Regions from separate parts of the Mesorhizobium sp. B2-4-6 genome, predicted to be linked through region 2. Evidence: riboswitches for the same ligand, from Rfam matches in the RefSeq annotation. Region 2 holds a riboswitch; the other holds the start of a gene.
The links. A riboswitch is a leader RNA that binds a small molecule or an ion and turns the genes downstream of it on or off. The one in region 2 is predicted to bind S-adenosylmethionine.

Region 1 (3,201 bases), on a different contig from region 2:
GCCGGCGATATGTTCGAGATCGAGGCGCCGGATTTCGGCCTGCCGCTGCGCAATCCGCTGGAGATCGAAAAGCCGGTCAAGGTGGCGGTGAAGGCGTTGTGAGAGCGTGATCTCCCCCAAGGGGAGATCAGCAGCTCAGACCTTAGACTAGCGCGCGGCGCGAAAATGCTTGGAGAGCTTCAGGCCCTGCGCCTGGTAGTTCGAGCCGAGGTCGCTGCCGTAAAGCGCCTGCGGCCGCTGCAGCATGTGCTCGTAGATGAGGCGGCCGACGATCTGGCCGTGATCGAGGATGAACGGCACTTCGTGGCTGCGCACTTCCAGCACCGCCCGGCTGCCGCTGCCGCCGGCGGCGGAGTGGCCGAAGCCCGGGTCGAAGAAGCCGGCATAGTGGACGCGGAATTCACCGACCAGCGGATCGAAAGGCGTCATCTCGGCGGCATAGAGCGGCGGCACATGCACGGCTTCGCGGCTGACCAGTATGTAGAATTCGTCGGGGTCGAGCACGAGTTCGCCGGCGCCGCTCTTGTAGATCGGCTCCCAGAAATCGACGACATCCTGCGCGGCGCGCTTGTCGACATCGACGAGGCCGGTGTGGTGCTTGCCGCGGTAGCCGACAAGGCCGTCCTTGTCGCCGTCGAGGTCGATGGAGAGCGCGATGCCGCCGCCTGAAATATTGGGCGGCTCGGTGGCGACCAGCATCTCGGCGCGGTGAAGGTCGCGCAGCTCGCTCTCCGACAGCACCGCGTTGCCGGTGCGAAAACGGATCTGCGACAACCGCGAGCCGGCCCGCACGACGATCGGGAAGGTGCGCGGGCTGACTTCGAGATAGAGCGGCCCGTGATAGCCGGCGGCGATCTTGTCGAACTCGTGGCCGCGATCGGTCATCACCCGGGTGAAGATGTCGAGCCGCCCGGTCGAGCTCTTGGGATTGGCGGAAGCGGACACATTCGAGGGCAGCGCCAGGCTTTCGAGCAGCGGCACGATGTAGACGCAACCCGTCTCCAGCACCGCGCCCTCGGCGAGGCTGAATTCATGCAACTTCAGCCGCTCGAGCTTGTCGGCTACCCGATGATCGGGGCCGGGCAGGAAGGAGGCGCGCACGCGGAAGGCCGTGTCGCCGAGCCTCAGGTCAAGGCTGGCCGGCTGGATCTGGTTGGTGTCCAGCGCGCGCGGCGACTTCAGCGCGCCGGACTGGAACAGCGCGGAAATATCCTGGTCGGGAAGAATGCCTGTCTGCCGCAAAGTCTTACTCCGCTCTGCTGGTACAAACCTCTTAATGAAGCCGGCAATTGACGCAAGCGCGGCGCGGGTCTAAAGGGTCGTTATCCCGTGGTGATTTGGCCGGTCGGCTTGCAGCCACGTTAAACAAGTCGCTAAAGGACCGTCGAGCCGCAAGGCTATATGGACCGGTTGCGACTTCGCGGCCGGTTTTTTTGTGTCTGGAAGCAGGGCTATGAGCACCAAGAAGCGCAACTGGAAACCTCAGACGGCACTCGTGCATGCCGGAACGCTGCGTTCCGGCTTCGGCGAGACATCCGAGGCGATGTACCTCACCCAGGGCTATGTCTACGAGACGGCGCAAGCCGCGGAAGCCCGCTTCAAGGGCGAGGAGCCCGGTTTCATCTATTCGCGCTACGCCAACCCGACGGTCGACATGTTCGAAAAGCGCATGTGCGCGCTCGAAGGCGCCGAGGATGCCCGCGCTACCGCTTCCGGCATGGCGGCCGTCTCAGCCGCGTTGCTGTGCAGCGCCAAGGCCGGCGACCATATCGTTGCGGCGCGCGCCCTGTTCGGCTCCTGTCGCTGGGTGGTCGAGACGCTGGCGCCGCGCTACGGCATCCAGGCGACGCTGGTCGACGGCACCGACATCGCCAATTGGGAAAAGGCGATAAGGCCGAACACCAAGCTGTTTTTCCTCGAAAGCCCGACCAATCCGACGCTGGAAGTGGTCGACATCGCCGCGGTTGCCAAGCTCGCCAATTCGATCGGCGCGCGCGTGATCGTCGACAATGTCTTCGCCACGCCGCTGCAGCAGAAGCCGCTGCAGCTCGGCGCCCATATTGTCGTCTATTCGGCGACCAAGCACATAGACGGCCAGGGCCGTTGCCTTGGCGGCGTCATCCTGTCCGACAAGAAATGGATCGACGAGAACCTGCACGACTATTTCCGCCACACCGGCCCCAGCCTGTCGCCCTTCAACGCCTGGACGCTGTTGAAAGGCCTGGAGACGCTGCCGCTGCGCGTGCGCCAGCAGACCGAGAGCGCCGGCAAGATCGCGGATTTCCTCGCCGGCCGATCGGAGATCGCCCGCGTCATCTATCCGGGCCGGGCCGACCACCCGCAGGCCGATATCGTCAAGAAGCAGATGTCGGGTGGCTCGACGCTGATCTGCCTCGACGTCAAGGGCGGCAAGCAGGCGGCCTTCGCCTTGCAGAACGCGCTCGACATCGTGCTGATCTCGAACAATCTCGGCGACGCCAAGAGCCTGATCACCCATCCGGCGACGACCACGCACAAGAACCTGAGCGACGACGCGCGGGCCGAACTCGGCATCGGGCCGGGCACGCTCAGGCTCTCCGTCGGCCTGGAGGACGCCGACGATCTGCTGGAGGACATCGAGCAGGCGCTGAAGGCGGCCAAATAAGACCTGTAGCGGCGACCGTCGCTACACAGGACTTCAGGCAAGCTCCTCCAGTTCGGTCATCGCCTTGGTGCGGATGGTCATGGCATTGCCGCGCCATTCGACGGCGCCGCCGAACCAGGCGCGCACCCAGATGGCCGGAAGCATCGCGTCGCGCGTGAGCATCGCGGTGACGCTGCGCGGCGACAGGTACCAGCCTTTTGCCCAGGCAAGCAGGCATTCCGGCAGATAGGCGGCCGCGAGCACGCAGAGCGCCGTGGTCGGCAGGCTGACGCCGGCCGTTGCGGCCGAAATCAGCGCGAGAAGCAGCGGCATCGCGGCGCCGGTCAGGATCTCCGGCGCGAAGAACAGCGGGAAGGTGACGCGGCGCAGCCGCGCCCAGCGCGCCTGGCGTGACCATATCTCGGCGAGCCGGCGCTGGCCGAGCGGCTGCTCGAAAGGCGAAGCGACGAGATTGACGCGCAGGCCCAGGCTGTTGACCAGCTTGGTGGCGGCCGCGTCCTCGGCGATCTCGGCGGCCAAAGCCTGGATACCGCCATTGGCATCGAGCATCGGCTTGT
Region 2 (3,201 bases):
CAAAAAAGAACGTCCGTAATTGAGAGTTTCCACTATGTGCCAGCCCCGGCCTGGACCCGCGCCGCATTCAGCGTGCTGCGCGCCGGAAAAGTCGCCGCCGGGCCGGATTACCGGATAGAACGCGCCATCTATGCGGGACAGGACATCCTCTATTGCCTTGCGGGCGCCGGCTATGTCGAAACGCTTGGGCAAAGGATAGATGTCGGTGCTGGTCAACTGGTCTGGATGGCGAACGAGGCGCCGCACGTCCATTCCGCTGATCCCCGGGATCCTTGGACGGTACTTTGGTTCAGGCTGGACGGGCCGGAGCCCGCCATCCTGCGGCGCAAGCTGTTCGGAGAGGGCACGCCGCGCGCCAGCTTCGCCGAGGGAGCGACTCCGGTCCCATGGTTCGAGCGCCTGTTTGCCGCGCTGCGCCGCCGCGACGCCAGCCTTGACCTGCGCCTTTCGCAATTGGTTGCCGAATTCCTGCTCCTGATCGATCGCGCGTTGGCGGGCCCCGATAGTGACGACCTGCCGAAACCGCTCGCTTCCGGTATCGAAGCGATGCGCGGAGCGCTCGGCTTTGCGTGGAACGCGTCGGCCCTGTCAGCCGTCACCGGGCTCGGGCCGTCGCAGACCCGGCGGATGTTTCAGCGCTATCTTCGCACCAGCCCGCACCAGTGGCTGATGCGCGAGCGGTTGATGCACGCGCAGTCGCTGCTCGTGCAGGACGACCAGCCGATCGCGGAGATTGCCGAGACGTGCGGCTTTTGCGACGTCTATCATTTCGGCCGCGAATTCCGGCGATCCGTTGGCATTTCGCCTTCGGCCTGGCGGCGCAGCGAACTGGGTGTTGCGTCGAAGCGCTGAACAGATTCCGCGAAGGCGTCACACGGCTTTCCGGAAAGAAACTGCGGCAGGATAGGCAGGCCATGTGTTGGCTTGGCAGGAAATGGCCTGCTTGGGTGCTGTGAACCGACTGGAGCGCCGCGAGGAGGCTACCCGTTGACGAAGAGCGGCACTGGTCCTAGAAGAACTGCCAGACTTCCGTGGTGATTTGGCCGGTCGGCTTGCAGCCACGTTAAACAACTCGCTAAAGGGCCGTTTGCAACCTGTAACCGGCTTTGCGACGGCAATGCCGGTTTTTTGTTGTCCGCTGCCGGCCGGACACCGCGTCGGGACGAGACCGATGCGGGACAGGATGAGGATGGACATGGCCGCTCAGCGCGTTGCAAGGACCAAGGACGAGGCCGACCATCCGTCGAGCCCGGTGCTGCAGTTCGGCCCCGACAAGCCGCTGAAGCTCGACGCCGGCACCATCCTTTCGCCTTTCCAGATCGCCTACCAGACCTACGGCACGCTCAACGACGCGCGCTCCAACGCCATCCTCGTCTGCCACGCGCTGACGGGCGACCAGCACGTCGCCAACACCAATCCGGTGACCGGCAAGCCGGGCTGGTGGGAAGTGCTGATCGGCCCAGGCAAGATCATCGACACCAACCGCTTCTTCGTCATCTGCGCAAACGTCATCGGCGGCTGCCTCGGCTCGACCGGCCCGGCCTCGACCAACCCTGCCACCGGCAAGCCTTACGGGCTCGACCTGCCGATCATCACCATCCGCGACATGGTGCGCGCGCAGGCGATGCTGGTCGATCATTTCGGCATCGAAAAGCTGTTTTGCGTGCTTGGCGGCTCGATGGGCGGCATGCAGGTTCTGGAATGGGCGGCGAGCCATTCCGAGCGTGTGTTCTGCGCCCTGCCGATCGCCAGCGGCGCCCGCCATTCCTCGCAGAACATCGCGTTCCATGAAGTCGGCCGACAGGCCGTCATGGCCGATCCGGAGTGGCACGGCGGCAAATATCTCGATTTCGGCAAGCGGCCGGAAAAGGGGCTTGCCGTCGCGCGCATGGCCGCTCACATCACCTACCTTTCGGAAGCAGCGCTCCACCGCAAGTTCGGCCGCAATCTGCAGGACCGCGAGGCGCTGACCTTCGGCTTCGACGCCGATTTCCAGATCGAAAGCTATCTACGCCACCAGGGCATGACCTTCGTCGACCGCTTCGACGCCAACTCCTACCTCTATCTGACCCGCGCGATGGACTATTTCGACCTTGCCGCCGATCACGGCGGGCGCCTCGCCGACGCCTTCGCCGGCACCAAGACGCGCTTTTGCCTGGTCTCCTTCACCAGCGACTGGCTGTTCCCGACCGAGGAGAGCCGGTCGATCGTGCATGCCTTGAACGCGGCGGGCGCTTCCGTCTCCTTCGTCGAGATCGAGACCGATCGCGGCCACGACGCCTTCCTGCTCGACGAGCCGGAGCTGTTCGCGGCCATCAACGGCTTCATCGCCTCTGCCGCCCGCGCCAGGGGGCTCAGCCTGTGACCCCGAACCGAAGGTCAGCGAACGCAGAAAGTTGCGGACTTTTCGGAGCGCGATCGCGCGTCATGCAGGAGGCAAGGCCATGAGCGTCAATCGCGCCCAGCGTGTCGACCTCGAGGTCGTCACCGATCTCATCCCGGCCAATTCGCGCGTCCTCGATGTCGGCTCGGGCGACGGCGTGCTTCTGGAGCTCCTGCAGGATACCAAGCAGGTCGACGGCCGCGGGCTGGAACTGTCGCAGCGCGGCGTCAATGAATGCGTGGCGCGCGGGCTATCGGTTATCCAGGGCGACGCGGACACGGATCTGAAATTCTACGCCGACAAGGGCTTCGACTTCGTCGTGCTGTCGCAGACGCTGCAGGCGACGCGCAACCCGAAGGTCGTGCTCGACGAGCTGCTTCGGATCGGCAACCGGGCCATCGTCTCCTTCCCCAATTTCGGCCACTGGCGCGTGCGCTTTTCGCTGCTGATCAAGGGCAGGATGCCGGTCACCAAGGACCTGCCCTACTCCTGGTACGACACGCCCAACATCCACTTCTGCACCATCCGCGACTTCGTCAACCTGTGCGAGGAACTCGGTGCGACCGTCGAGAGAGCAACCGCGCTCGACGCCAACGGCCAGAAGATCGGCCTGTCAATGCCCTGGTGGTTCTGGAATTTCTTCGGCCAGCAGGCGGTGTTTTTGTTGAGGCGGGGCTGACGCTGCTTACCGGCTGCGGATGCTCAACGCCGTCAATCAAGATCGCAGCGAACAGTGTTGCCTTTAAACCGCGACGGGCAAAAAACAGGCCTCCGTCAAGACACATCGACGTGACAGCGGCGGCCGTTTTCTGTAGCTT

Region 1: linked by a shared signal. The riboswitch ahead of FJ957_RS18945 (O-succinylhomoserine sulfhydrylase) and the one ahead of FJ957_RS23165 (homoserine O-acetyltransferase) in region 2 are both predicted to bind S-adenosylmethionine.

Annotation. Positions count from the first base shown of each region.
Region 1 is NZ_VFVI01000007.1:156,007-159,207, reverse strand. Features, by position in the region: gene araD1 (AraD1 family protein) at 1-102, shown strand, start outside; gene FJ957_RS18950 (2'-deoxycytidine 5'-triphosphate deaminase) at 148-1,242, opposite strand; SAM riboswitch at 1,320-1,397, shown strand; gene FJ957_RS18945 (O-succinylhomoserine sulfhydrylase) at 1,454-2,644, shown strand; gene FJ957_RS18940 (ceramide glucosyltransferase) at 2,678-3,201, opposite strand, start outside.
Region 2 is NZ_VFVI01000010.1:135,277-138,477, reverse strand. Features, by position in the region: gene FJ957_RS23170 (AraC family transcriptional regulator) at 1-852, shown strand, start outside; SAM riboswitch at 1,022-1,099, shown strand; gene FJ957_RS23165 (homoserine O-acetyltransferase) at 1,196-2,365, shown strand; gene metW (methionine biosynthesis protein MetW) at 2,445-3,062, shown strand.